Regions from separate parts of the Tsukamurella sp. II2bb genome, predicted to be linked through region 2. Evidence: riboswitches for the same ligand, from Rfam matches in the RefSeq annotation. Region 2 holds a riboswitch; the other holds the start of a gene.
What was found. Region 2 has a riboswitch for S-adenosylmethionine ahead of AC21LY_RS17000 (aminotransferase class V-fold PLP-dependent enzyme). Riboswitches for the same ligand answer to the same signal wherever they lie in the genome.
Positions count from the first base shown of each region.

Region 1: it holds a riboswitch for S-adenosylmethionine, as region 2 does, so the genes downstream of both, metX (homoserine O-acetyltransferase MetX) here and AC21LY_RS17000 (aminotransferase class V-fold PLP-dependent enzyme) in region 2, are expected to answer to the same signal.

Region 1 covers NZ_JBYPZI010000013.1:38,317-53,083, forward strand. The annotation lists gene AC21LY_RS22575 (ferredoxin family protein) at 1-49, opposite strand, end outside; gene AC21LY_RS22580 (D-alanyl-D-alanine carboxypeptidase family protein) at 82-1,389, shown strand; gene AC21LY_RS22585 (APC family permease) at 1,391-2,887, shown strand; gene AC21LY_RS22590 (YhjD/YihY/BrkB family envelope integrity protein) at 2,921-3,919, opposite strand; gene trpS (tryptophan--tRNA ligase) at 3,961-4,986, opposite strand; gene AC21LY_RS22600 (exodeoxyribonuclease III) at 5,136-5,945, opposite strand; gene AC21LY_RS22605 (barstar family protein) at 5,942-6,373, opposite strand; gene AC21LY_RS22610 (guanyl-specific ribonuclease) at 6,370-6,858, opposite strand; gene AC21LY_RS22615 (MFS transporter) at 6,869-8,065, opposite strand; SAM riboswitch class IV at 8,156-8,272, shown strand; gene metX (homoserine O-acetyltransferase MetX) at 8,281-9,429, shown strand; gene AC21LY_RS22625 (hypothetical protein) at 9,433-10,851, opposite strand; gene AC21LY_RS22630 (DUF3017 domain-containing protein) at 10,962-11,273, opposite strand; gene AC21LY_RS22635 (bifunctional methylenetetrahydrofolate dehydrogenase/methenyltetrahydrofolate cyclohydrolase) at 11,273-12,139, opposite strand; gene AC21LY_RS22640 (HdeD family acid-resistance protein) at 12,227-12,820, shown strand; gene AC21LY_RS22645 (tRNA (cytidine(34)-2'-O)-methyltransferase) at 12,870-13,334, shown strand; gene AC21LY_RS22650 (alpha/beta hydrolase) at 13,345-14,767, opposite strand, start outside.
Region 2 covers NZ_JBYPZI010000007.1:198,327-213,093, reverse strand. The annotation lists gene AC21LY_RS17000 (aminotransferase class V-fold PLP-dependent enzyme) at 1-1,282, opposite strand, end outside; SAM riboswitch class IV at 1,336-1,448, opposite strand; gene AC21LY_RS16995 (HAD-IIA family hydrolase) at 1,533-2,318, shown strand; gene AC21LY_RS16990 (RtcB family protein) at 2,341-3,507, opposite strand; gene AC21LY_RS16985 (copper homeostasis protein CutC) at 3,760-4,431, shown strand; gene AC21LY_RS16980 (O-succinylhomoserine sulfhydrylase) at 4,490-5,695, opposite strand; gene AC21LY_RS16975 (rhodanese-like domain-containing protein) at 5,706-6,119, opposite strand; gene AC21LY_RS16970 (Rv0361 family membrane protein) at 6,116-6,583, opposite strand; gene AC21LY_RS16965 (FAD-dependent oxidoreductase) at 6,728-8,116, shown strand; gene AC21LY_RS16960 (hypothetical protein) at 8,201-8,575, opposite strand; gene AC21LY_RS16955 (winged helix-turn-helix transcriptional regulator) at 8,616-8,951, opposite strand; gene AC21LY_RS16950 (SDR family oxidoreductase) at 9,031-9,744, shown strand; gene AC21LY_RS16945 (siderophore-interacting protein) at 9,755-10,477, shown strand; gene erm (23S ribosomal RNA methyltransferase Erm) at 10,685-11,455, shown strand; gene purT (formate-dependent phosphoribosylglycinamide formyltransferase) at 11,452-13,263, opposite strand; gene AC21LY_RS16930 (sugar porter family MFS transporter) at 13,405-14,767, shown strand, end outside.

The DNA.
Region 1 (14,767 bases), on a different contig from region 2:
CCGTGCCGGGGAGCGGCTCGTCGGCGAAACTCGAACAGCGCTCCGTCATACCGCCACCGTAGCCGACTAGCATGAGCCGCGATGATCGCGCGCGCCCTGAGAACCGCAGCCGTCGTCGGCCTCCTCGGCGCGCTCGGCGTCGCACCGGCCGGCGCGACGCCCGCCCCCACCCCGACGCCCGTCCCCGGGCCGGCGGTGAAGACACTGGTGACCGACGCGTGCCCGCACAAGCACGTGCCGCCGCCCGCCGTCGACGCCTCCGAGGTGCCCAAGCCCGGACAACCGAGCCCGGCGCCACTGCCGATCCCCGATCCTCCCGTCGGGGGCGCCGCGCTGGCCGGCTGCGGCCTCGTCCTGCCCGACGGTGCGCCGCCGGTCCCGCCCGGCATCGACTCCGCCGGGTGGCTCGTCGCCGACGTCACCGCCGGCACCGACCCCACCGTCCTCGCCGCCAAGGACCCGCACGGCCGGTACCGGCCCGCCAGCACCATCAAGATGCTGCTCGCACAGGTCGTGCTGCGCGACCTGGACCTGAACACGGTGGTGGAGGGGACCGCGGAGGACGCCGCCCAGGAGGGGGACGCGGCCGGCGTCTCCCCCGGCGGCCGGTACACGGTCAAGGACCTGCTCGAGGGCCTCATGCTGATCTCGGGCAACGACGCCGCGCACGCACTGGCTCGGCAGCTCGGCGGGGTCGAGACGACCGTGCGGAAGATGAACGAGCTCGCCGCCTCGCTCGGCGCGCACGACACGCGCGCCGCGACCCCGTCGGGCCTGGACGGCCCGGGCGGGAGTTCCAGCCCCTACGACCTGGCCCTCATCCTGCGGGCGGGCCTGCAGGACAAGCGCTTCGTGGAGATCGCCGCGACGCCGCGGATCACCTTCCCCGGACACCCGCCGGTGCCCACGACCGCGCCGCCCACCCCGCTGCCGCCGGGGGCGAGCGCGCCGCCCGCTCCCACGTCCGTGGCGCCGTACCCGATCATCAACGAAAACCGCCTGCTCACGGACTTCCCCGGCGCGGTCGCCGGCAAGAACGGCTACACCGACGACGCGAAGAAGACCTTCGCCGGCGCGGTCGACCGGGACGGCCACCGTTACGTGATCGTCCAGATGTTCGGCCTGTCGCACACCGGGAACACCTACTGGGATCAGTACCGGCGCCTGCTCGACTACGGCGTCGCGCTGCGCGGGAAATCCGTGGGCACGCTGGTCACTCCCTCGTCGGGGTCCGGCGCGGCGGAGCGGCCCTCCGGCGGCGAGGATCGCGTGGTGGAGAGCGGATCGTCGGGCCTGGCGGGCGGCACCCGGCTACTCGTCGGCCTCGGTGGCCTCGCCCTGATCGCCGTCCTCGTCGGTGCCGCGATGCGCATCAACCGGGGACGCTGACGTGGTGGCCGCGCCGCTCGGAGCCGCGTCGGTCCCGGACAAGGGGCTCCGCTCGGATTCGCTGGGCCTGCTGAGCAACATGGCGATCGGCCTGTCGTCGACCGCCCCCGCGTACAGCCTCGCGGCGACGCTGGGCGGCGTCGTCGGGCACGTGCAGGGCAAGGCGCCGGCGATGTTCGTGGTGGCCTTCCTGCCGATGCTGATGGTGGCCGTCGCCTACAAGGAGCTGGCCGCCGACACCCCCGACGCGGGAACCACGTTCACCTGGGGCAGCAGGGCGTTCGGGCCGTGGATCGGATGGATGGGCGGCTGGGGCCTCGCGGTCTCGGCGATCATCTGCCTGGCCAACGTCGCGGAGATCTCGGCCTCCTACCTGTTCCGCTTCGTCGGCCTGAATTCCCTCGCCGAGGACCGGGTGGCGGTGATCGGCTTCGGCTGCGCACTGATCGTCGCGATGACCTGGGTGTCGTACCGCGGGATCGTCGTCTCCGAGCGCATGCAGAACGTGCTCATGTCGATCCAGTTCGCCGTGCTCGGCGTCGCCGCGGCCGCGGCGCTGTGGGCGGTCTACCGGGGCTCGGCGGGCCCGCAGGCCGTGCGGCCGAGTTGGGACTGGCTCGACCCGCGCGGGCTGAGCGCCTCGCAGGTCGCGGCCGCGGTGATCCTGTGCATCTTCCTGTACTGGGGATGGGACGCCTGCCTCGCCGTCGGTGAGGAGACCAAGGACTCGTCGTCCACCCCGGGCCGGGCCGCGGTACTCGCCACGGTCGTGCTCATGGGCACGTACGTGCTGGTCGCGGTGGCCGTGCAGGCCTATTCGGGTTTCGGCGCGACGGGCCTCGGACTGGGCAATACCGACAACCACGACGACGTGCTCACCGTGCTGGGCCGCCCCGTCGGCGGCGCGATCCTGGCCGGGCTGCTGGTGCTCACCGTCGCCCTGTCCGCGCTGTCCTCGACGCAGTCGACGGTGCTGCCCACCGCGCGGGGCACCCTCGCGATGGCGATCTACCAGGCCGTCCCCGAGCGGTTCGCGCGCGTGCACCCGCGGTACCTGACGCCGTCCTTCGGCACCGTCGTGATGGGCGCCTCGGCGCTGGGCTTCTACCTCACGCTGGCGCTGCTGAGCCGGAACACGCTGGAGGATTCGATCAGTTCCCTCGGCCTCGCGGTCGCCTTCTACTACGCGATCACCGCCTTCGGGTGCGCCTGGTACTTCCGGCGCACGGTCCGGCGGTCGCTGCGGAACCTGGTGCTGCGGTTGATCTTCCCGGTGCTCGGCGGGATCGCGATGATCTGGGCGTTCGTGCAGAGCGCGGTGGACATGATCTCGCCCGGCTACGGCCAGACCGTGATCGGCGGCATCGGCGGGGTCTTCGTGATCGGCATCGGCATGCTGGTCCTCGGGGTGCCGCTGATGGTGGCGTGCGCGGTGACCCGGCCGGCCTTCTTCCGCGGCCGCACCCTGCCGCGAGCGACGGCTCCCGAGGACGCCTGAGCCGCCGCCGGTGTCCGGCCCGCTGGGCCGCGGTCAGCGCTTGCGGCGCAGGAGCGAACCGAGGCCGAGGCCGGCGACGAGGCCCGCCGCACCGGCGAGCGCCGTCCGGCCGGCATCCGGTTCCGAGCGGACCACGGGCGAGATCACCACGGGCTCCGGAGCAGCCGGAACGACGTAGCGCTGGTTACGCGGATCCGTCGCCGCCCAGGCCGTGGCGAACAGCAGCATCCGCGCCGTGAAGTAGATGAACAGCATGATGCCGAGGATCGGACCGAACGTCGCCCCGGCGGGACTGCGCAGGGTGGTGCCGATGATCAGAGTCGCGAACTGCGTGAAGACCGTGAAGACGACGGCCATCAGCAGCCCCGCCCGCAGGGCGTTGCGCCAGGGGAAGCTGACCCGCGGCATCCGGGCGATGACGAACGTCCACAGCACCCAGGTGGCGCACACGGTGACCAGCAGGGTGACCCCCGCGATCAGGTAGCGCAGCCCGGGTGCTCCCTCCAGGCCGAGGGCGTCGAGCAGGGTCGCGGTCAGCGGGCTACTGCCCACAGCGATGAGCACCGAGCAGACCACGATGGCGGCGAACAGGCCGACGAGCGCCGCGAGGTCCGCCAGCTTCTGCTTGACGAAGTTCTGCTCGGGCTCCTCGCTGTCCCACATCTCCGTCAGGGCCGCGCGCACGTTGCCGACCCAGCCCAGCCCGGCCCACAGGCCGCCCGCCAGGCCGATCAGGCCGACGGTGCCGCGCGAGGAGATCGCGCGGTCCAACAGCTGATTGACGGTGGTGGCCATCTCCTGGTTCGACATCACGTCGCCGATCCGCTGCTTGATCTCCGCCAGCAGCTCGGCGTCGTTGACCAGGACGTAGCCACCGATGGAGAAGACGACCATCGCGAGTGGGAACAGCGCGAAGACGCTGAAGTAGGTGATCCCGGCGCCGAAGTAGTCGCCCTTCTTGTCCTGGTACCGCAGCGCGGCGGCCATGACGTGGTCGAACCACGGCCATCTGTCACGGTACTTCTGGAGCATCGGGACTCGCCCTCCTGCTGTTCGCTCGTGCACGTGCGGCCCTACGGGGCCAGGAACCCCACCCTGTCATAGACGTCCGCCAAGGTGCGGGAAGCGATGTCGCGCGCCCGCTCGCGGCCCGAGGCCAGCACCTTGTCCAGCTCCGCGCGATCGTCGAGGTAGGTCCGCACGCGGTCGCGCAGCGGCGACGCGAATTCGACCAGGACATCCACTACCCGGACCTTCAGATCGCCGTAGCCCTTGCCCTCGTAGGCCAGCTCCAGCTCCGGGATCGTGGCACCGGTGAACGCCGCCTCGATGGTGAGCAGGTTGGACACGCCGGGCTTGTTCTCGCGGTCGAAACGGATCTCCCGCTCGGTGTCCGTGACGGCGGAGCGGACCCGCTTCGCGATCACCTTGGGGTCGTCGAGGATGCTGATCAGCCCCGCGTCGGACTCGGCCGACTTGCTCATCTTGGCGGTGGGGTTCTGCAGGTCGTAGATCTTCGCGGTGTCGGAGACGATGTACGCCTCGGGCACGACGAAGGTCTTCTTGAACCGGGTGTTGAAGCGCTGCGCCAATGTACGGGTGAGCTCGAGGTGCTGCCGCTGGTCCTCGCCCACCGGAACGAGCTGGGGCCGGTAGAGCAGAATGTCGGCGGCCATGAGGATCGGGTAGGTGAACAGGCCCACGGAGGAGCTCTCCGTACCGTTCTTCGCCGACTTGTCCTTGAACTGGGTCATCCGGCTCGCCTCACCGAAACCCGTGAGGCAGCTCAACACCCAGGTCAGCTCGGCGTGCTCGGGCACCTGCGACTGGACGAACATCGTGGAGCGCGCGGGATCCACGCCCAGCGCGAGCAGCTGCGCCGCGGCGAAGAGGGTGCGCTCGCGCAGCGCCTTCGGGTCGTGCGGCGTGGTGATGCCGTGCATGTTCGGGATGAAGTAGAAGGTCTCGAACTCGTCCTGCAGCTGCACCCACTGCCGCACCGCGCCGAGGTAGTTGCCGAGATGGAACGAGTCCGAGGTCGGCTGGATGCCCGACAGCGCGCGCTGCCGCTTCGCGGGGGTGGGTGCGGTTCCGGTCACGGGGATCGAGTCTATCGACCGCACTTCTGCGAGTCCCGCCAGTATCCGGCCCGACGGTGCTCGCCCGCGCCTTCGGTCTCCCGCCGGCGACGGCACGCGCGTGCGCACACGGCTACGTCGCGCTGCCCGAGTCCGCGGGCCGGGACCTCCTAGTCCGCGTACTCGACGGTGACCGGTGCGTGGTCGGACCAGCGGAGGTTGTAGGCGTCCGCGCGTTCGACGCGGGCGGAGACAGCGCGCTTCGCGAGTGCGTTGTTGGCGATCTGCAGGTCGATACGCCAGCCGGAATCGTTGTCGAATGCCTTCCCCCGCCAGGACCACCACGCGTACGGCCCGGGAACGCCGGGGTGCAGCTCGCGCACCACGTCCTTGAAGGCGCGGCCCTCGCCGATGTGCTCGCTCATCCAGGCCCGTTCCTCGGGCAGGAACCCCGAGTTCTTGACGTTGCCCTTCCAGTTCTTGATGTCGAGTTCCGTGTGGCCGATGTTCCAGTCACCGCACACGAGCACCTCGCGGCGACGTCGCCCCAGCTTCGCCAGGTACGCACCGAACTCGGCACGGAAGCGGTCCTTCTCGTCCTGCCGTTCGGTGCCCACGTCACCCGAGGGGAGGTAGAGCGAGCCGACGGTCAGGCCGCCGAAATCGGCCTCGATGTAGCGGCCGGTGGGATCGAACTCCGCGCTGCCGAAACCGATCCGCACCGCATCGGGCTCGCGGCGGGAGAGCACGGCCACGCCGTTGCGGCCCGCGGTCGAGGACTCCGCGGCCGCGAGGTGCCAGCCCTCCTCCAGTGCCGGCGCGAGCGCCGCGAGCGTCTGCTTGTGGGTGGCGCGGACCTCCTGCAGCAGCACCACTTCGGCTTCGGTCGCACGGAGCCAGGGCAGCATGCCGAGATTCTCCTCGGACCGCTGCTTCACCGCGGCGCGGACGCCGTTGACGTTGATCGAGCTGATGATCATGCGAGCGCCTCCACGGTCAGGCCCGAGCCCGCCCACGCGGAACGCACGCCGGGCCCGTCGGCATGCTCGGAGACGGCCAGGAGCACGTGCACGTCCCGGTCCGCGAGCACGGACACGAAGGTGGACAGCAACTCGGGCTCGTCGGCGAGCACCTGCTCGGCCTCGGCGACGCCAAGGACGACGGGCTCCCGCCCCCCGGACCAATCGATGTCCCCGAGGCAATCGGCCAGCGCGTCCCAGTTCTCACCGAAGTGGAGCGGGAACTGCAGGACGGCGGAGACCTCATCGAGAAGAGCCGCCTTGGTGCGCATGCGACTGCCCCGTGCGACGAGCACGCGCGGCCGTTCGCGCCGCTTGACGGAATCCAGATCGGCGCCGGTCAGCGCCGCGCCGGTACCGGACGAGAGGAACTGCGGGAGGGTGCTCATCGGATCCTCGTGAAGGTCTCGTAGTGGTTCAGGGTGTACCAGGCGCTGCCGTCGGCCCCGGTGATGATGCGCTCGGCGTCCCGGCTCTGCCCGGGCTTGCGGACGTTGACGTCCCACTCCGTGTACTTCGCGCGCTTGCCCTGCGCATCCGTGGCGGGCAACCGGCCCTCGAAGTTCCCGAAGTTCCGGCCGCCCTGCGTCCCCGAGCCGTCCTGGGGCGGCCAGGTGCCGGCGTCGATCCGGGCGAGCGTCGCGAGGACGCGCTGCGGCACCGCGGAGTTCGACGGTGCCGCCGACCGGGACGGGCCAGCCGCCGCGGCCGCCGACCCGGAGCGCGGCACGGTACCGGAGGCGCCCGCGGCGCCGGAGCTCGCGGTGGCGGCCGACGTGGCCGTGGCCGTGGGCCCGACCGCCGGTTTGCCGCACGCGACCAACCCGAGAACGGCGAGCAGCGCGATCGCGCACAGCGCGAGGATCCTTCGCATGCCGACGACCCTACCGAGCGACACCGACAAGTTCTGAGCTCCGTCGCGCCGACAGTCGCGCCGACCGCATCCCGATCCCGAAGATCACCAGCCCGGCCAGCGCGAGGCCGCTGCCCACGAGCGCGGGCGCGGTGTACCCGGCACCGGCGGCGATGACGGCGCCGCCGAGCAGCGCACCGAGCGCGTTCGCGATGTTGAGCGCCGAGTGGTTCAGCGTGGCGGCGAGGGTCTGCGCCTCCCCCGCCACGTCCATCAGGCGGGTCTGCAGCGCGGGCACCAGCGCGGACGCGGTGAGCCCGATGAGGAAGAAGAGAGTGACCGCCGCGACGGGCTGCGCCGCGAACAGCGAGAACAGCGCCTGCAGCACGACCAGCGCCGCCAGCGCGACCGCGATCGACCGGACCACCGAGCCGTCGGCCGCCCGGCCGCCGACCGCGTTGCCGATCACCATGCCGACGCCGTACGCGGCGAGCACCACCGGCACCGAGGCCGCACTGAGACCCGACACCGAGGTCAGCGTGGTGGAGATGTAGGTGTACACGGCGAACATGCCGCCGAAGCCGACCACACCGGTGAGCAGCGCGAACCACACCTGCGGGCGGGCCAGCGCCCCGAGTTCGGTCAGCGGGTTCGTGAGCGGGATCTGCACGGCGGGCAGGAAGGCCGCGAGGGCGGCGACGGTGACCGCGCCGATCAGCACGACCACGGCCATCGCGTAGCGCCACCCCAGCGCCGTCCCGAGCCAGGTCACCAGAGGCACGCCGACGACGTTCGCGACCGAGAGGCCCATCAGCACCCGGCCGACGGCCTTCCCCCGGTCCGCGGGCCCCGCCAGATGCGCGGCCACCAGCGCGGCGACCCCGAAGAACGCCCCGTGCGGCAGGCCCGCGACGAACCGGGCCGCCATCAGTGTCCCGTAGGTCGGCGCGAAGACGGAGAGAGCGTTGCCCACGGTGAAGGCGACCATCAGCGCGATCAGCAGCGCCCTGCGCGGCACCCGCGCGAACGCCGCGGCGATGAGCGGGGCACCGACCACCACGCCCAGCGCGTACGCCGAGATCACGTGGCCGGCGACCGGCTCGGTGACCCGCAGGTCGGCGGCGATGTCGGGGAGCAGCCCCATCGCCGCGAACTCGGTGGTACCGATGCCGAAGCCGCCGAGCGCCATGGCGCCGACCGCGAGCGAGGTCCGGGTAGAAGTGCGCACGGGAGGGTGCAACGTCCCGGCTCCGCCCCCGCTTCCCTGCGGACCTGTGACCTCGTTCACGGGAAAACGGTCGGTTATGATGCAGGAAGAGGTCATGAGCGTCAGCGCACAGCCCCGGCTTGCTGACCGGCAACCCTCCACCGCGGTGGGGTGCCCCGGGTGATGACCTGGTTTCCCGGTCTACCCGCCGGGTGGCAAGCGCGAGGAGAGGTTCGGTGACCATCAGTATCCGCACAGGACGGCCCATCGACAGTCCCCCGGCAGACTGGGCCCGGGTGCCCGACGGTGCCGTGCAGTCGCTGTCGCTCGGACCGCTGGTCCTGGAGTCGGGTGTCGTCCTGCCGGACGTGACGATGGCCTTCCAACGCTGGGGCAGGCCCAACGCGGCCCGCGACAACGTCGTGCTGGCGCTGCACGCCCTCACCGGCGACTCGCACGTCACCGGCCCCCCGGACGCCGATCACCGGTCCGCCGGATGGTGGGACGGGTTGATCGGGCCCGGCGCCGCGGTCGACACCGACGAGTGGTGCGTCGTCTCGGCGAACGTCCTCGGCGGGTGCTCGGGTTCGACGGGGCCGGCCTCGCTCGCGCCGGACGGGCGCCCCTACGGCTCCCGGTTCCCCGTGATCACGGTCCGCGACCAGGTCGAAGCCGAAGCGGCGCTGCTCCGCGCCCTCGACGTCCACGACATCGCCTCGGTCGTCGGCGGGTCGATGGGCGGCGCGCGGGCTCTGGAGTGGGCCCTCATGTACGGCGACTTCCTGCGCTCGGCCCTGATCCTCGCGGTGGGCGCCCGGGCGACGGCCGACCAGATCGGCACCCAGACGACGCAGATCGCGGCGATTACGGCGGACCCGCACTGGCAGGGCGGCGACTACCACGAATCCGGTCACGCCCCCACCGCGGGCCTGGGCGTCGCGCGCAGGATCGCGCACCTGACCTACCGCACGGAGATCGAGCTGGACAGCCGGTTCCGCAACGACGCCCAGGGCGACGAGGATCCGTTGACCGGCGGCCGGTACGCAGTCACCTCCTACCTCGACCACCAGGCCGACAAACTGGTCAACCGGTTCGACGCCGGCAGCTACGTCGTACTGACGGACGTCCTCAACCACCACGACGTCGGCCGCGGCCGCGGCGGTATCGAGGCGGCGCTCCGCGAGTGCCGGGTTCCGGTCGTGGTCGGCGGGATCGATTCCGACCGCCTGTATCCGCTGCGCCTGCAGCGGGAGCTGGCGGACCTGCTCCCCGGCAGCGGCGAGCTGGTGGTCGTCCATTCCCGGGACGGCCACGACGGTTTCCTGACCGAGATGGACGCCGTCGCGGAGCTCCTCACCCGGACGCTGGACCTCGCGCGGCGCTGACCGTCAGAGCGCGGGCGTCGTGACGGTCGGCGCGCTCGCCACGACCGCAGTGCCGGGCCCGTGCACCACACTGGTCGACGTCCGCTCCGACTGCGCCGCTCCGGTGTTCACCTGATTCGAACTCGAACTCCCCGTCGCCGGAGGCGCTCCGGTGACGTTCGGTGCGCCGAGACCTGCGCCCAGCCCGAGCCCGTGCCCCGGCGCCGGCGGCGGCGCCTCACCCGACGGCGAGGGATTCGTCGCGGTTCCCTCGGAGGGGACGACGGCGCCCGGCGGGGTCCCGGTCGGGATGGACGGGAGGATCGTGGTCGGCAGGGTGCCGGTCGGTGACGGGGGCGGGGTCGTCGGCACCGTCGGAAGCGGCGGCCGGACGGTCGTGGGGATCACCGGCGGCGGGGCGAACGTGGTCATGGTGGGGGTGACCTCGTCGCCCCCGGCCGGCTCGTGCGGCACGGTCGTGGGGATCACGACCGGCTTCTGGTGCCCCGGCGTCGACGTGGAGCTCGAGAGCTGCTCCGGCGAGGTGGCCGGGACGGCACTGGTAGCCGTGTCGGAGGTCGGCACGACCTCCTCGGTCGTGCGGGCGGTGGGCCCGATGATGCCGGTCGCGTAGCCGGTGGCGATGATCGCGCCCACGAGGGCCGCCACCACCAGGAGCGGGAGGACCGCGGCGGTGAGCCGGACGCTGTGCCCGCCCAGGACCCCGATCCCACCCTCCACCAGGGACGACGGTGCCGTCCCCGCGGCGCGGCGGTCGGCCGCGAGCAGGGCCGCCCCGGCGGCCGAGATGGTCTCCGGCTCGTCGACCTGGACCGGTTCCACGCCGGCGTCGCGTGCGACGGCCGAGACCGCTTCCCGGACAACGGCGTTCTGCGCCCCGGAACCGATCAGTGCGAGCGCCGCGGGCGCGACGGCGGCGCCGGCGATCGCCGACCGGATCAGTGCGGCCACGTGATCGGTGGACGCGGCCCCGTGCCCGTCGACGACGACGGCGCGCGTGCGGCGCTCGGCGGTCACGGCACCGTCGTGCACCGTGTACAGGCGCACCCCGTCGGCGGCCAGATCCGCGATGAGGGCGCTGCCGTACCGGGCGATCGCACCGCGCTCGCCGAGACCGCGCAGCGCCGCGTCCGCTTCCGGCACGATCCCGGCACCGCGTACCCCGCCCCGGGCGCCCAGGCGGACGGACAGCAGATCACGCCGGCTGCGAACGGTCACGGCGGAGACGTCGACCGCGCGCTCCGCGTGGCTCGCGAGCAGATCGAAGCCCGAGGAGAGGAGGTCGCCGCGGTGGCCGAGCCGGTACGGGCCGGGGTCGATGGTGCGCGCCTGCCTGCCGACGACATGACCGTCCTCGATGTCGAGGAGGACGCAGTGCACGGGCCCGGAGCCCACGGAGGCGCCGAAGGACGAGATCCGCATGGCACCTCCGATCGGATCGCGCGACGAGCCGTTACCTCAGCACATCGTACCCGAAGCCGAAACGTTACATACGGCAGAAAGTATTCAGAATTCGGGGATCTGCATATCGACTAGGTGTCCAGCGGATTGATCCCCCAGGAGACCACGAGGATCGCCGCTGCGGCGAGCGCGAGCACCGCCACGTCGAACCAGCGACTGCGCACCCGGAGCAGCCCCTGCCGGCGCTCGGGCAGCACCGCCCGCAGGACCGCCGCGAAGCCCGTGCCCGCGCCGAAGACGAACAGGCCACGACGCCAGTACTCCAGGCCGATCAGGACCATTCCGGCGACGAGCACCGCGACGACGGCGACGTATCCCGCGTTCGCAACCACCGCGCGCACCATCCTGGCGCGCCGGTACTGCTCGGCCGCGGGTTCGGCCACTAGACCCCGCCCGAACGAGCCAGGTCGCGTTCGGCGGCGTCGATCACGTTCCCCAGCAGGAACGCCCGCGTCAGCGGCCCGACCCCACCGGGGTTGGGCGAGAGGTGGCCCGCGACCTCCTCGACGCCGGGTGCCACGTCGCCGCGCAAGCCGTCGGCGGTGCGGCTGACGCCCACGTCGAGGACCGCAGCGCCGGGCTTGACCATGTCGGCCGTGATCAGCCCCGGCACGCCGGCGGCGGCGATCACGATGTCGGCGCGCCGCACCTCGGCGGCGAGGTCGCGGGTTCCCGTGTGGCACAACGTGACCGTCGAGTTCTCGGTGCGCCGGGTGAGCAGCAGCCCGATCGGCCGGCCGACGGTGACGCCGCGGCCGACGACGACGACGTGCGCGCCGTCGAGGGGGACGTCGTACCGGCGCAGCAGGTACACGATGCCGTGCGGGGTGCAGGGCAGCGGCCCCTCCGCGCCGAGCACGAGCCGGCCCAGGTTGGTGGGATGCAGGCCGTCCGCATCCTTCGCCGGGTCGATCCGCTCGAGGATCGCGTTCTCGTCGAGGTGCCGGGGCAGGGGGAGCTGCACGATGTAGCCGGTGCACGCCGGGTCGGCGTTGAGATCGTCGATCACGGCCTCGAGCTCGGCCTGGGTGATGTCCGCGGGCAGGTCGCGGCGGATCGACTCGATCCCCACCTTGGCGCAATCCGCGTGCTTGCCCTTGACGTACGACTGCGAGCCCGGATCGTCGCCGACCAGCACCGTGCCGAGCCCCGGAGCGATGCCACGCGCACGCAGGGCGCTCACCCGCTCCCGGAAACTCTCGAAGAGTTCGTCGCGGGTAGCCTTGCCGTCCAATACCTCAGCCGTCACGGCCGACATCCTATCTCCCCGGTACAGTGGGACGGCTCACGCCTGTTCGACTCGCGGTCGTTAGGGTTTCATTCGATACTGAGCCCCATGACTGAACAAAACCCCCTCCAACAGGGACTTCAACAGGGCGTCAAGGCCACCTGGCAGGCCACCCTCGCCCTCGGCCTGCTCTCCATCCTCATGGGCGTCATCATCGCGGTGTGGCCGGGACCGACCACCCTCGTCATCGGCATCCTGTTCGGCATCTACCTGCTCGTGAGCGGCGCCTTCCAGGTCATCGCCGGCCTCCTCGGCGAGACCCAGCACCGCGTCCTCGCGGTGATCACCGGCGCACTGTCGCTGATCCTGGGCGTCTTCTGCTTCCGCAGCGACGTCATCGAGTCGGTCGCCATTCTCGGCATCTGGATCGGTGTCGCGTGGATCTTCGCGGGTATCGCGCAGATCGTGGCTGGTGTGAGCGACAAACTGCTTCCCGGCCGCGTATGGGTCGTCCTGCTCGGCATCCTCACGCTGCTCGCCGGCCTGGTGCTGCTCGCGAGCCCGTTCACGGTGGGCGTGCTGGTGTGGGTCGCAGGCATCTTCGCGGTGGCCATCGGCATCGTGCAGATCATCACCGCCTTCCAACTGCGCAGCGTCGCGAAGCGGTTCGGCGCCCAGCAGGCGCAGCAGTACGCCGGCTGACCGCCCCTCGTCCCACGGATGCGGAGCACGGGTGACAGGATCGTCATCCGTGTTCCGCATTCTGTTCTTCGAGCCCCGGATCGCCCCCAACACGGGCAATGCGATCCGCATCGCCGCCGTCACCGGATGCGAGCTGCACCTGGTCGAACCCCTCGGTTTCGACCTCTCCGAGCCCAAGCTCCGGCGCGCCGGCCTCGACTACCACGACCTGGCGCACGTGCGCGTGCACGCCGACCTCGACGCCGCCTGGGCCGCGCTCGCCCCGCAGCGCGTGTACGCCTACACCGCACACGCCACGCGCCATCACCACGAGGTCGCGTACACCCCCGGCGACGTCCTCCTGTTCGGGCCAGAGCCGACCGGCCTGCCGCCCGAGGTGCTCACGGACCCGCACGTCACCGAGGCCCTCCGCATCCCCATGCTCGCCGGCCGGCGTTCGTTGAACCTCGCCAACAGTGCCGCCGTGGTCGCCTACGAGGCGTGGCGCCAGAACGGCTTCGGCGGGGCCGTCTGACGCTCCGCCGTCACCCCGCCGGCTTCGCCTCAGCGGGCTCGTTGTAGCCCGTCTGGCTGTTGAGCATCGGACGCAGGCGCGCCGTCTTCTCCGCCGTCCAGCCGGGCGGCTCCAGGATCGCCGCCCACGCGTCGACGGCGGCCTTGACGTAGCTGTGGCCGTGCCCGTCGGGAACGTCCGCCGCGACGGCCATGTCGGCGGAGACCTGCAAGAAGGTCACGATGGGGATCCACGACACCGACGGCAGGACGTCGTAGCCGCGCTTCTCCCGCAGCCAGTCCGGTTTGCTGAACGCCAGGTCCGGGTCCCACCGGCCGATCGGGTCCGAGGCGTGCTGCAGGTACACGGCGCGCGGGTGGGACCACGGCTGCGCCGGGTTCGCCAGGTCCTCCGCGCGGGCGGCGAACCGGACGTTGGCCCCCTGCTGGTAGACCGGCAGCCACTCGGGTGAGCCGGCGTCCCGCTGCTGCGTCAGCCGTACCCACATCTCGTTGTTGAAGGTCGGGCCGGAGAAGAGCGCCCCGTCGGTCCTGGCGATCAGGTTGTTGAGGGACAGGAAGGGCGCCTCGCCCCCGAACGAGCCGAGGCTCTCCCCGAAGACGACCAGCTTGGGGCGCTGCCCCTCCGGCAGCGCCTTGACCCGCTTGTCGACGGCCTCGAACAGTGCCTGCCCCGCGTCGAGCGCGTTCTGCTTGTCCACGAGGAAGGACAGCCAGCTCGGCAGGAACGAGTACTGCATGCTCACGATGGCCGTGTCGCCGTTGTACATGTACTCCAGCGCGCCGGCCTCGGCCTCGTTGATCCACCCCGTGCCCGTGGTCGCCGCCACCGCGACGACCTTGCGCCGCAGGCCCCCGGTGCGCTCGAGCTCCCGCGCAGCCTTCTCCGCGATGTCCTTGTACCGGTTCGGATTCCCCGAGTCGGACGATTCGAGTCCGGCGTAGGCGCGGATCGGCTCCATCGCGGGCGCGCCGTTGAACGCGCCGAGGTGCGCAGTGGTCTGCGCGTTGGAGACGAAGACCCGCCCCTGCTTGCCCAGCGAGGACCAGCTGACCAGGGAGCCCGGCCCGCCCGAGCGGAAGGCACTCGAGGGTGCGGGACGGTCGCTGGCACCCTCCCGGCTCGCGGTGGAGAACGCCGAGTTCATCGCGTCCATCGCGCCGCGGACCACCACGCCGTTGATGACCTCGATCCCGAGGAAGGCCACCAGGGCGACCGCGATGACGGCCGAGACGCGGGGCGGGCACACCCGGTCGAGCCGCGCGATGAGCCACCGCACCAGCCATCGCACCGCCTTACCGAGCTCGACGAGGAGGTACAGGAAGACGACGGACAGGACGGTGATCTGCAGGTAGTCGACGAACCGGAGCTGGTCGGCACCCATCATGTCGCGCAGATCGCTCTGCCAGCTGTCGAAGAAGAAGACCATCCCG
Region 2 (14,767 bases):
GTGCGGACAGGTCTTCGAGGGCGCGCACCAGGCGGTGCACGTCGTTCTCGCTCGTGCCGAGGCCGAGGCTCGCGCGGACGGCGCCGTCGTAGCACCCCAACCGGTGAACGACGGGATGGGCGCAGAACTTCCCGTCGCGCACGCCGATCCCGTGCTCGGCGGAGAGGAACTCCGCGACCTCGCGGGGCGTGCGGCCGTCGACGGTGAAGGCGACGATCCCCACCCGATCGGTGGAGTCGGCCCAGATCTTCAGCGTGCGGACACCGTCGATGCCCTCGAGCGAGGCGAGCAGCAGGTCGGTGAGGAAGCGCTCTTGCCGGGCGACGGCGTCCTCGCCGAGCGCCGCGATGGCCTCACAGGCGGCGGCGATCGCGACCGCGCCCAGCACGTTCGGCGATCCCGCCTCGTGCCGCGCCGGCCCGGTCTGCCAGGCCACCTCGACCGACTTCGAGACGGGCGTGCCGATCACCTCGTAGCTGGCGCCTCCTCCGCAGCGCACGGGCTCGGCCTCGTCCAGCCAGTCGGCCCGGCCGACGAGGACGCCCGAGCCGAAGGGCGCGTAGAGCTTGTGTCCGGAGAAGGCGAGGTAGTCGACGCCGCTCTCGCGCAACGAGATACGACGGTGCGGGACCAACTGCGCCCCGTCGACGGCGATGCGCGCGCCGTGCCGGTGGGCCAGCGCAGCGATCCGGCGGATGGGCAGCACCTCCCCCGTGACGTTGGACGCGCCGGTCACGCTGACCAGGGCCGCGGGGCGGGCGGTCAGCTCCTTCTCGAGCACCTCGAGGGTGCCCTCGATCGACAGCGGCGCGGAGACCACCCGGGCACCGATCTTCTTCCAGGGCAGCAGGTTCGCGTGATGCTCGCAGTCGAGGACGACGACCTCCCCGGGTACACAGCCGGCCAGGAGGTTGATCGAGTCGGTGGTGTTACCCGTGAAGATGACGTGGTCATCGGGGCGGGCACCGACGAACTCCGCCACAGTGTCCCGGGCGCGCTCGTAGCGGGCGGTGGAGCGCTGGGAGAGATGGCCGGCGCCGCGGTGCACGCTCGCGTACTCGCTCAGCGCCTCCTGGACGGCGCGTTGCACCTCGACCAGCGCCGGAGCGCTGGCCGCGTAGTCGAAGTTGGCGTAGCGGACGGTCGCGCCGTCGCGCAGCGGGGCGTACTCGTCAGCACCGGTGACGGCGGCCAGCGGGCCCAGGGCGAGCGGCGTGCCGCGAAGCGGGGAGGTGATGGTCGGGCTGAGGCAGACGGCGCGCTCGGTGGTGGCGATGCTCATCAGAAGTCCTTCGGTATGAGGACGCACGGCACCGCCGTCAGACGTGTGCCGCGAATCCGCGCTTGCCGTGCACGGTCCGGCACGGCCAGGTCGTCACCCGGAGCACCCCACCGCGGAGGAGGGTTGCCGACCAGCGAGCCGGGGCTTGTCGCTGGCACTCATGACCTGCCGTCGAGAATGCCCTGCGGATGGGCCGCGGTCAAGGTTGGAATCACGGCGACGCGAAACCCGCGCGGGTAGATTCGCAGACATGACCGAGTGGACGTACCTGATGGACATGGACGGCGTCTTGGTGCACGAGGAGCACCTGATCCCCGGCGCCGACGACTTCATCGCCGAGCTCACCGCGGCCGGCACCCCGTTCATGGTGCTCACCAACAATTCGATCCGCACGCCGCGCGACCTGCGGGCACGGCTTCTCGCGACGGGGCTGGACATCCCGGAGGCGCGGATCTGGACCTCCGCGCTCGCCACCGCGAAGTTCCTGCAGGACCAGCGGCCGGACGGCACCGCGTACGTCGTCGGCGAGTCCGGGCTGACCACCGCCCTGCACGACGTGGGCTACGTGCTGACCGACAAGGACCCGGACTACGTGGTCCTCGGCGAGACCCGCACGTACTCGTTCGAGGCGATCACCACGGCGATCCGGCTGATCGAGCGCGGCTCGCGGTTCATCGCCACCAACCCCGACCCGACGGGACCGTCGAAGGACGGATCGCTCCCGGCAACGGGTGCCGTCGCCGCGCTGATCCGCGAAGCCACGGGCCGCTCGCCGTACTACGTGGGGAAGCCGAACTCGCTGATGATGCGCTCCGCGCTGCGTGCGCTCGGGGCGCACTCCGCGGACACCCTGATGATCGGCGACCGGATGGACACCGACATCGTCTGCGGCCTGGAGGCCGGTCTGCGGACCATTCTCGTCCTCACCGGCATCTCCACGACCGAGTCGGTGGCCGCGTTCCCGTACCGCCCCACCCGCACGATCAACTCCGTCGCCGACCTGGTCGGGCACACGCAGGATCCGTTCCCGGGCTGAGAAGCCCCAGCCCGGGAACGGGTCACTGCCCCTTCACGTTGACGATCTGCCGCAGGACGGCGCGCACCGTCACCAGGTCGTCGGCGTCGGCCATGACCCGGTCGATCGGCTTGTAGGCCTGCGGGATCTCGTCGATGAAGTCGGCGCTGTCGCGGAACTCGATGCCCACCATGGCCTCCCGCAGCTGCTCGTGCGTGAAGGCCTTGCGCGCCGCGGACCGGGAGTACTCCCTGCCCGCGCCGTGCGGCGAGCTGTTCAGCGACGGGGCGAAGCCCTTGCCCTCGACGATGTAGGACGCGGTCCCCATCGAACCCGGGATGAGACCGGGCTTGCCCTCCGTGGCCTCGATCGCGCCCTTCCGCGACACCCACACCTCCTTGCCGAAGTGCTTCTCGCGCCGGGTGAAGTTGTGGTGACAGTTGATCCGCTCCGCCTCGACGACGGGCGTTCCCACCCACTCGCCGAGCTGCCGGATCACCCGGTCCATCATCTCCTCACGGTTGAGCAGCGCGAAGTGCTGCGCCCACTTCAGCTCGGCGATGTAGCGGCGGAACTCGGGCGTGCCCTCCACGAGGTAGGCCAGGTCCGGATCCGGCAGCTCGATCCACCACTGCTTGCACAGACGGGCCGCGACGGCGATGTGGTGCTGGGCGATCTTGTTGCCCACACCGCGGGAGCCGGAGTGCAGGAACGCCCACACTCGCTGGTCGTCGTCGATGCTTAGCTCTACGAAGTGATTTCCTCCGCCCAGCGTACCCAGCTGGAGCTTCCAGTTCCCGGCGTACTGAGCCGGGTCGAAATCGGCCCGCTCGGCGAGCGCCTCCAGCTCCGCGATCCGCGGCTCCGCCGTCGCCACGACCTTCTTGTTGTACCGGCCGGGCGAGAGTGGAATCGCCCGCTCGATCGCCTCGCGGACCGTCGCCCGATCGTCGGGCAGGTCGGCCAGCGTGAACTGCGTCCGGACCGCGATCATGCCGCAGCCGATGTCGACGCCGACGGCCGCGGGGATCACGGCGCCGAGGCTCGGGATGACCGAACCGACGGTGGCACCCTTACCCAGGTGGGCGTCGGGCATCAGCGCGATGTGCGGGTAGATGAACGGCAGCTTCGCCGTGGTGATCGCCTGCTCGCGGGTCTTCTCGTCCAGAATGGACGCCCACGAGACCAGGGTCTTGGTGATCTTCTCCATGTCTTTCTCGTCTCGGTGTGATGGTCACCGGCCCGAGAGGCGATGCGTGACGCGCATGGCTCCGAGCCGGCGATGACAGCGACGGCCCGGGTTGCCGCAGGTTACGCGGACACACCGAACCGGCGGCAGGGGCCCTGCCGCAGCGATTCGGGGAACTTCCTCATATCCATGTCCAGCAGCGTATTCGACTGCAAGGACGCGGTCCACCGAGTTTCCCGGCACACCGCGGCCCCGGCGTGCGACCGTGGATGCATGGCACTGCTGGAGGTCATCGCGCTGGACGCGGGGGATGCGGTCGCGGCCCAGGAGGGCGGGGCGGACCGGGTCGAGCTGGTCGCCGACATGGCGGCGGACGGGCTCAGCCCCTCCCCCGCGACCGTCGCGGAGGTTCTGGCGGCCGTGGACATCCCGGTGCGGGTGATGCTGCGACTCACCGACGGCTTCGCCGCGGGCGACCTCGGGGAGCTGCTCCGCCGGACCGCCGCGCTGCGCGAGGCGGGGGCGAGGGAGTTCGTGCTCGGCTTCCTCGTCGCCGACGGAACGATCGATCTCGATGCCACCGCGCGGATCGTCGCCGAGCTGGGCGGTGCTCCGTGGACGTTCCACCGAGCGATCGATCACTGTGCGGACCGGGCCGTACTCCGCGCCGCGATCACCGAGTTTCCCGGTCTCGACACGATCCTCACCGCCGGCGCACCGACCGGCGTAGACGACGGACTCACCACACTGCTCGCTGAAGCAGGCGGTCCGCTGAGAACACTCGTCGGCGGTGGCCTGCGGCTCGATCACCTGGCGGCCCTGCTGGCCGCGGGGATCGACGCCTTCCACATAGGCAGCGCGGCACGGCCCGACGGGTGGAACGCGCCGGTCTCAGCGGAGGTCGTCCGCACGTGGCGCGCCGCCATCGACGATCCGCCGCTCTGAGTGCGGCCGAAAACCCACGGATAGCGCAGGAAACCGACCGGACTCGCGACGGCATGACTCAGCCCAGGGCGCGGTCGAGATCCTCGATGAGGTCGTCGGCGTTCTCCAGCCCCACGGACAGGCGCAGCATCGAGTCGGTGAGGCCGATCTTCGCGCGCCCCTCCGGCCCCGTCGCGCGGTGCGTGGTGGTGGCGGGGTGCGTGATCAGCGACTTGGCGTCACCGAAGTTGTTGGAGATGTCGATGACCTGCAGCCGGTTGAGGAACTCGAAGGCGCGCTCCTTGCCCGCGGCCGACGCCGAATCCGCCAGCTCGAGGGTGATCACCGTGCCCCCGGCCTTCATCTGCCGCTTCGCCAGCTCGTACTGCGGATGCGAGGGCAGGAAGGGGAAGAGCACCTTGGACACGCGCGGATCGGCGTCGAGGAACTCGGCCACCTTCTGCGCGTTCGCGCTCACCCGCTCGGCGCGCAGGTCCAGCGTCTCCAGCGCCTTGAGCAGCACCCACGCGTTGAACGGCGCCATCGCCGGGCCGGTGTGCCGCATCAGCTGCTTGACCGGGCCGTCGATGTAGTCGAACCGGCCGAGGATCGCACCACCCATGACCCGGCCCTGGCCGTCCATGGTCTTGGTCGACGAGTGCACGATCACGTCGGCGCCCATGCCGAAGGAATCCTGGTAGCCGACGGGTGTGAAGCCGGCGTCGAGCACCACCTGCGCGCCCGCGGCATGAGCCAGCGAGGCGACGGCGCGCACGTCGACGAGCCCCTGCATCGGGTTCGCGGGCGTCTCGAAGAAGACCGCCTGGGTGGGGACGCTGAGCGCCTCCTCCCACTGCGCGAGGTCCTCGCCGTCGACGAAGACGGTCTCGATGCCCCACCGCGGCAGGATCTCGTTGCACACCACGTAGCAGGAGCCGAACAGCGAACGCGCCGCGACGAGCCGGTCCCCCGCCTGCAGCAGCGCGCCGAGCGCGGTGAACACCGCCGACATGCCCGACGCGGTCGCGAAACACGCCTCCGCACCTTCCAGCAGCCGCAGGCGCTCCTGGAACATGGCCACCGTCGGATTGCCGTAGCGCGAGTAGACGAACCGGTCGATGTCGCCGTTGAACGCCGCCTCGGCGGCCTCGGCGTTCTGGTAGGTGTACCCCGAGTTGAGGAACAGGGCCTCCGAGGTCTCCTCGTAGTTCGTACGCAGGAGGCCGCCGCGCACGGCGTACGTCTCGGGCCGCAGGCCGTCGGGCAGGGGGCTGAACTCCGTCATGCGCTTCAGCCTAGAACTGCCGCCAGGGCAGTCCGTCGGCACGCCAGCCCGCGATGCCCCGATGGCCGAGTGCATCGATCGGCCCCTCGAAGCCGTCGAGCACGTTGTAGGCGCGGGCCACGCCTGCCGCGGTGGCGGTCTCGGCCGCGCCGATCGACCGCTGACCGGATCGGCAGATGAACGCGACCGGGGTCTCGTCGGTGACGCCCTTGGCGCGGAGTTCGGCGACGAACGCGGGGTTGAGGGCACCGTCGGGATAGCGCTGCCATTCGACGAGCACAAGACTCCGGCCGAGCTGCGAGAGCTCGGGGATGCCGACGTAGTTCCACTCGGCCTCGGTGCGGCAGTCGACGAGGATCGCGGCGGGGTCGCTCTCCAGCAGCTCCCACGCCTGTCGCGGGGTCAGGTCTCCGGCGTAGCTCACGAGCACTTCTTCCACTTGCCGTCCTCGCGGACGAATCGGGCCTGCTCGGTGCGCGGGCCCGCCTTCTCGTACTTCACCGTGAGATCGGCGGACGCGGCGTCGCCGTTCACGGTGAGGTTCTTCACGTCCTTCTCGTCGAGCTTCGCCTCGCCCTCCCGCTCGACGACGGCCTTACGCGCATCGGCGAAGCCGGCCTCCTTCGGGAAGTCGGCGGCGGCGCGGTCCTTGGCGCAGGTGTTGGCGACGAGGTCCGAGTACCGCCCCTTGTTCAGCGCGCCGTAGTACTGGCCGATGGTGACCTGGATCTGCGCGGAATCGCTGAGCCGCTCGCCGGACGGGCGGAGGATGTTCCAACCGAGGATGCCGCCGATCACCAGCACCGCGACCACGAGCGCGACGAGGAACGGGGTGGCCGTGGTGCGGCGCTCGGGCGGTGGCCCGTCGGGGCTCTTGTCTGCGCTCACTGAAGTCTCTACCCTCTGCTACTAGAACACGTTCCAGTTCCTCTAGCGGGGTGGAATCGACCACCCGCACTAGGAACAGTTGATAAGTCCGCACTAACCTGGTGGGGAACCAACCGCGTATGCAGACAAGGTAGCCGACTTCACATGACCGAACAGAACCGCCCGTTGCGCGTCGCGATCGTGGGCGCGGGCCCCGCAGGTATCTATGCGGCGGATGCCCTCATGAAGTCCGACGAGGCGAAGGACCCCGGCGTCAGCATCGATCTCTTCGAGAAGATGCCGGCGCCGTTCGGCCTGATCCGGTACGGCGTCGCGCCCGACCACCCGCGGATCAAGGGCATCATCACGGCCCTGCACAAGGTGCTGGACAAGCCGCAGGTGCGGCTGCTCGGCAACCTCGATTTCGGTAAGGACTTCACGCTCGAGGACGTCCGTCGCCACTACGACGCGGTGATCTTCTCCACCGGCGCCGTCGCCGACCGCAACCTGGAGATCCCCGGCATCGACCTGGACGGCAGCTACGGCGCCGCCGAGTTCGTGGCCTGGTACGACGGCCACCCGGACTTCGCCCGCGAATGGCCGCTCGAGCAGGAGAAGGTGGCCGTCCTGGGCGTCGGCAACGTGGGCCTCGACGTGGCCCGGGTGCTGGCCAAGACCGCCGACGAGCTGCTCCCGACGGAGATTCCGCCGAACGTCTACGAGGGCCTCAAGTTGAACAAGGCCAAGGAGGTGCACGTCTTCGGCCGTCGCGGCCCCGCGCAGGTGAAGTTCACCCCGCTCGAGCTCAAGGAACTCGACCACTCGCAGACCATCGAGGTGGTCGTGAACCCCGAGGACATCGAGTACGACGAGGGCTCGGCGAAGGCCCGCCGCGAGTCGAAGATCACCGACCAGGTCGCCACGATCCTCGAGAACTACGCGATCCGCGAGCCCACCAACCGTCCGCACAAGCTGTTCATCCACCTCTTCGAGTCGCCGGTGGAGATCCTGGGCGAGGACGGCAAGGTCACGGGCCTGCGCACCGAGCGCACCGAGCTCGACGGCACGGGCAACGTGCGCGGGACGGGCAAGTTCACCGATTGGGAGATCGGCGCCGTCTACCGGGCCGTCGGCTACCTCTCCAACGACCTGCCGGAGATCCCCTTCGACGACCAGGCCGGCGTCATCCCCAACGAGGCCGGGCGCGTCATCGACGCAGGTCAGCACATCACGGGCGTGTACACCACGGGCTGGATCAAGCGCGGCCCCGTCGGCCTCATCGGCCACACCAAGGGTGACGCCAACGAGACCATCGCCTGCCTGCTCGAGGACTTCCACGCCGGCCGGCTGAACACCCCGTCGGACCCGTCCACCGAGGGCGTCACGAACTGGCTGGACGACCACGAGACCCCCTACACCACCTGGGACGGCTGGTACCGGCTCGACGAGCACGAGCGCAGCCTGGGCGAGGCCGAGGGACGCGAGCGCGTCAAGGTCGTCGAGCGCGACGACATGCTGGCCGCGTCGGAGCCGGACAAGGTCGCGCAGGACTAGTCCGGAGCCTCAATACGACGGTGCCGCCGCCCTGGTTTTTCGGGGCGGCGGCACTTTTCGCTCACGATGATTCCAATTCGGCGGTCACTCCCAGGTGAAGCCGAACGGGCCGAGGGTGCAGGTCTGCAATCCGGTCGGCCCGACGCGCTGGGCACCGACGGCGGTGCATCGATCACCGGTCGGTGACACCGGAGTGACGATCCATATCCCGCCGGAGCACGTGAGTCGCTGCCCGGGCGCGGTCTCGCCGGCGGTGCAGGACTTCCCCGGCGTCGGCGGAGTGGCGTCGCGCTGCCACTGACCGAACGAGCACGCGTAGCCGGGTTTGGTCTCGAACATGCGGCATTCCGGCTGCGACGGGTCCGCCGAGGCCGGCCCGAGGGCCGCGAAACCCGACAGCGTCAGCGCCGCCGCGGCCGCGAGGGCGATGCGCGACGTCCGGTTCGTCCACTTCTGCATGCGCAACATCGTAGTCCGCCCGCGCAGTCCGATCCCGCGATCAGTCCGGCCGGACCGGCACTTCCTCTGAGTCGGCGGCCCAATCCCAGACCGGCCAGAGCGCACGGCCGAGAGCCTCGCCGCGCGGGGTGAGCTCGTACTGCTTGTCGGGAAGCTTGCGGGCGACGCCCTTCTCCACCAACTGCGCCAGCCTCGTCGCGAGCACGCTGGAGCTGCAATTCCCCATGCGCCTGCGCAATTCGAGGAATCCCAGCGAGCCGGGCTCGAGCTCCCAGACGATGCGCAGCACCCAGCGTTGCCCGAGCAGGTCCATCGCCGCGACGACCGCGGGATCGGGGTCCTCGCGGCGCTTCGGCACCACATCACGCACTGACACAGAACAGAGCCTACTTGCACTTCTGAATCCGAAGCGCCATGCTGACCGCAGTTCGAAATCAGAAGCATGGAGGTTCGGCATGGCGGTCGTAGTGGTGACCGGAGCGTCCCGTGGCGTGGGCGCCGAGACAGCGGTGGCGCTCGGCGCCCGTGGCCACGACGTGGTGGTGAACTACCGCGAGAAGCGGCGGCGGGCGGAGAAGGTCTGCGCCCTGGTCGACGAGGCGGGCGGACGCGCGGTCGCCGTGGGCGCCGACGTGACCGCGGCCGACGGACCGTCCCGCCTGCTCGACGCGGCGATCACCGAGTTCGGCGGCGTCGACGCCCTGGTCCTCAACGCGTCCGGCGGGCTCGAACTCGGCGCCGACGAGGACTACGCGATGCGCCTCAACCGCGACGCCCAGGTCGCGGCCGCCCGCACCGCCGCGTCGCGGTTGCGGCCGGGCGGCCGGATCGTCTTCGTCACCAGCCACCAGGCCCACTTCTCCGAGACCCGTCCCGTACCCGCCGGGTACGAGCCGATCGCCACGAGCAAGCTCGCCGGAGAGCGGGCGCTGCGAGAGCTCGCCGGGGAGCTGAACGTCGACCTGCACGTGGTCTCGGGCGACATGATCGAAGGCACGATCATCGTCCGGCTGTTGGAGCGCCGCGATCCCCTCGCCGTCGAGGCCCGCCGGGCACACGGCCCGCTCCCGACGGTCACCGAGTTCGCCGCCGCGATCGCCCGCGCCGTGGACGCGGACGATTCGGCGGCCCGCACCACCTATGTAGGCGGAGCAGACTATTTAGGGTAGCCTCAGCTTCATGGGTAGAGGAGTGACCGGCCTGATCCTCAAGGCGATGCGGGCGGACGACTACGTCTTCACGGTGCTGGCAACGGAGGCGGTGAGCGAGCACTATCACCGGATCCGCTTCGACGGCGGCACGTTCCTGCTGAACAACCCGTGGTTCCCCACGATGTGGGTGCGACTGTGGGTGCCGAAGAGCGGCGCGGCCACCACCGACGAGGGCGAGGGCTCGCTGGTCCAGCGCGGCTACACGATCGTCGCACCCGAGGGCACGGAGTTCAGCATTGAGTTCGCCCTGCACGACGGTCCCGCGCCACGCTGGGCCCTCGACGCCGAGCCCGGCGACCGGATCGCCGCCACCATGATGGGCGCCGAACTGACGATCCCGGACGATCCGGCACCGTCGGAGTACGTGCTCGTGGGAGACGCCGCATCGCTCCCGGCCATCAACAGCATTCTCGAGACGGCGCAGGCGCCGTGCCGCGTCTACCTCGAGTACCAGCACGACGCCGAGCGGGAGCTGCCCGTGCGCGGCGAGGCGGTCACCTGGGTGCCCCGCGAGGACCGCGGCGCTGCTCTTGTCGCCGCCGTGGTCGGGGGCGGGATCGCTTCGGGGGCATTCCTGTTCGTCGCCGCCGAGACCAGGGCGACGCGCGAGATCGCGAAGGCGGCCAAGCGCGATTTCGGGCTGCCCAAGGAGCGGATCAAGTCGCAGGCGTACTGGCTGCAGCGCGGATAAATCCGCTGGCGCCCACTCGCAGCACCGTCTACCGTCCAGATCGTGAGTTGTTCAGCAGCGGCCGCCGCAGCGGCGGCAGTGGTGGATCGCGGCCGCGCCTAGCGGCGGCGAAGCTTCCCACACTCTTTCGGCTTCCCGCCCCGGCTTCCTTCCGCTGGGCGGCGATCCGCGCTGCCCGGGTGATCTGCTACCTGGAGAACTCCTTTCATGCCCACCCATCACGGGGGCCGTCACGAGCACGGCCAGAACTTCCTCACCGACGACGCCGTCATCGCCCGCATCGTCGACCTCGCCCGCAAGACGCACGGTCCGATCATCGAGATCGGCCCCGGCGCAGGTGCATTGACCGCGCCCCTCCTCACGCTGGGTCGTCCGCTCACGGCCGTCGAGATCGACGGCGACCACGCGCGGCGCCTGCGCCGCGACCACCCCGCGCTCACCGTCGTGCACGGTGATTTCCTGCGGCACCGACTACCGGCGGAACCCCATGCGGTGGTGGGTAATCTGCCCTTCCACCTGACCACCGCCGTGCTGCGCAAGCTCTTGCACGCGCCGCACTGGACCGAGGCGGTCCTCGTCGTCCAATGGGAGGTGGCGCGGCGCCGGGCGGGAGTCGGCGGCACCACCATGATGACCGCGCAGTGGTCGCCCTGGTACGAGTTCCGGCTCGCCGGCCGGATCCCGGCCGCCGCGTTCGCGCCCCGGCCGTCCGTCGACGCTGGTCTCCTCACCATCACCCGCCGGACGGTGCCGCTCCTGCAGCCCGGGCGGCGGCGGGACTACGCGGCCTTCGTCCACGCCGTCTTCACCGGCCGGGGCCACGGCCTCCCGGAGATCCTCGCCGGGATCGCGCCGCGGCACCGTCGGGCACAGGCCCGCCGGTGGGCGGCCGGACGGGGCCGGGGCCGGGGCCGCACGCCACTCCCCCGTGATCTCGGCACGGCGGACTGGGTGGAGGCCTTCGAGCGGTTCGGCTAGCGCTGGGGACGCTGCGGGGGCAGGCCCAGCGAGGTCGGCGGGTTGTGGTCGTACTCCTCCGTCTCCGGCGTCCGCGGACGCGTCTGCGTCTCGCCGGTCGCCGGGCGCGGGGCGGGCTGGATCGGGCGGGGCTGCGCGGGCCGGCGGGTATCGACGGGGTGCATGCTTGTCGGCGCGATCGGCTCGTCGGGGGCGGGCGGAGGCGGGGCCACTCGCGATGAGCGCTGCTGCGGCGGAACCACCGGCGACGCCGCCGTCGGCGGGGCGGGCGGCACCGGCGGCTGCTGGCCGGGCCGGGCCGGGGGCTGCTGGGCCGGAGGCTGCTGCGCGGGTGCCTGCTGGACCGGGCGCGGCGGCGGGCCCTGCGGAGCCTGGGCCGGCGGTCCCGGCGGGGTCGGGGCCGCCGGTGGCCGCGGCGGCTGGGCCGCCTGTGCCTGCGGTGGCTGAGCGGGACCGGCCGGCGGTCGCTGCATCGGCATCGCACGGGTGGACAGATCCTCCGGCTGCTGCGGCCGCTGCACGGGGACGGCGGTCGTCTCGGGCGCGCCCTGCTGCACGGGATCGGCGCTGTCGACCACGACGACCCTGCCCGCCGCCTCGGCGGCGTTCGCGCGCGCGACCTCGACGGTGTCGGCGGTCGCGACCGCGACGCCGAGCCGCCGCTTGGCGTACCCCTCGGGCTTGCCGAACAGGCGCAGGTCGCTCTCCGGCACGTCCAGCGCGCGGGCGACGCTGTCGAAGGCGACGGAGCTGCTGTCCTTCGTCCCGTAGATCACCGCCGACGCGGCGGGCGACATGAGCGAGGTGTCCACCGGCAGCCCGAGGATCGCACGGGCGTGCAGCTCGAACTCGGAGAGCCGCTGCGAACCGAGCGTGACCAGGCCGGTGTCGTGCGGGCGCGGCGAGACCTCCGAGAAGTAGACGTCGTCGCCCTTGACGAAGAGTTCCACGCCGAAGACCCCGCGGCCGCCGGTGCCGCCGTCGCCGAGGGCGGTGGTGACCCGGCCCGCGACGGAGGTGGCGGCGTCGTAGGCGGCCTGGCTCATCGCCTGCGGCTGCCAGGACTCGACGTAGTCACCGTCGGACTGCCGATGCCCGATCGGCTCGCAGAACCGCGTGACCACCTTGCCGCGCTCCGCGTCGTAGACGCGCACCGTCAGCAGCGTGATCTCGTAGTCGAAATCGACGAAGCCCTCCACGATGACCCGCTCGTTGCGGACGCGGGCGCCCTCCACGGCGTGCTCCCAGGCACCGTCGAGCTCCTCGATCGAGCGGACCACCGTCTGGCCCTTGCCCGAACTCGACATGACCGGCTTGATCACGCACGGGAAGCCGACCTCGCGGGCCGCCGCGCGCACCTCGTCGAGCGACGAGGCGAAGGCGTACGGCGAACAGGGCAGGCCCAGTTCCTCGGCGGCGAGCCTGCGGATGCCCTCCCGGTCCATCGTCAGCGAGACGGCCCGCGCGGTGGGGATCACCTCGGCGAGCCCCTCCTCGTCGACGGCGACCAGCGCGTCGGTGGCGAGCGCCTCGATCTCCGGGACGACGAAGTCGGGCTTCTCCTCCTCGATGACGCGACGGACCTCGGCGGCGTCCGTCATGTCGATGACGTGGCTGCGGTGCGCGACCTGCATGGCCGGCGCGTTCTCGTACCGGTCGACGGCGATCGTCTCCACACCGAGACGCTGGAAGGCGATCACCACCTCCTTGCCCAACTCGCCCGACCCCAGCATCAGCGCCTTCGTGGCACCGGGCGTGAGTGCCGTACCGATCCGGGGGTTGCCGCCGGTCTCGCTGAGGTTCGTCATGGCTCCCATTCTGGCAAATCACAGCGGCCCGCGAGACGCCCGCCGACCGGACGATTCGTGTTTGCTTCCGATCTTTCTGCACTGGTAGACGTTTCACTGGTTATCGCTCGCAGACGCCACCTATGCGCTTAGTTTCTTCCCATGCAAGCACTTGTGGTTCGCAGCGCCGTGGTGGCTGCGACAGGCGGACTCATCTTCGGATTCGACACCGCGGTGATCTCCGGGGCCGAGAAACAGGTCCAGGAACAGTTCGGCCTGTCAGACGCGGCGCTCGGGTTCACGGTCACCACCGCGCTGATCGGCACGATCATCGGCGCGCTCGTGACGGGCAGGCTCGCAGATCGGTTCGGCCGCAAGAAGGTTCTGTACACGATCGGCGTGCTCTACGTGGTGAGCGCGATCGGCTGCGCGTTCGCGCCGACCTCGTCGGTCGAGGTGCTGCAGGTCTTCCGGTTCCTCGGCGGCCTCGGCATCGGCGCGTCCAGCGTGTGCGCCCCGATCTACACGGCCGAGATCGCCCCGCCGAAGTTCCGCGGCCGCCTCGTGGGCCTGGTGCAGTTCAACATCGTGCTCGGCATCCTCGTGGCCTACGCCTCGAACGCGATCATCCGCACGATCATGGGCGACGACGCCAACGCCTGGCGGTGGATGCTCGGGGTCATGCTCGTGCCGGCGGTGATCTTCCTGATCATGCTGCCGACGGTGCCGGAGCCCCCGCTCTGGCTCGCCGCGAACGGCGACCTCGCCGCGGCACGCCGCACGTCGGAACGCCTGTGCGCCACGCAGGGCGAGGCCGACGAGCAGATGGCCGAGATCGAGCAGTCCCTGGCCGCCGAGTCCCGGCGCGGCAGGACCCGGTTCTACACCCGCGGCCACCGCAAGGTGATCTTCATGGCGATCGCCATCGCCTTCTTCAACCAGATGTCCGGCATCAACGCGATCCTCTACTACGCGCCGCGGGTCATGCAGGACGCCGGTGCCAGCACCAACGCCGCCTACCTGATGTCGGTCGCGGTGGGCGTGATGAACCTGATCGCCACCATGGCCGCCCTGACGGTGATCGACAAGCTGGGGCGCCGGAAGCTGATGCTCGTGGGGTCGGTCGGCTACCTCGTCTCCCTCGGGTTCATGGCCGCGGTGATGTTCTACTACGAGAGCGGCGACCGCTCCTTCGACAGCACCTCGTCGATCCTCGTGCTGCTGGGGCTGATGGTCTTCATCGCCTCGCACGCCTTCGGCCAGGGCGCCGTGATCTGGGTCTTCCTGTCGGAGATCTTCCCCAACAGCATCCGGGGCCAGGGCCAGTCCCTCGGCAGCCTCACGCACTGGGTGTGGGCCGCGATCACCAGTTTCGCCTTCCCGCCGATCATCGGCGCCTTCGGCGGCGGCGTCGCCTTCTCGATCTTCTTCGGGTTCATGGTGCTGCAGTTGCTCTGGGTGATAAAGGTTATGCCCGAGACCAAGGGCATCCCCCTGGAGGAGATGGCGGACAAGCTCGGCCTCG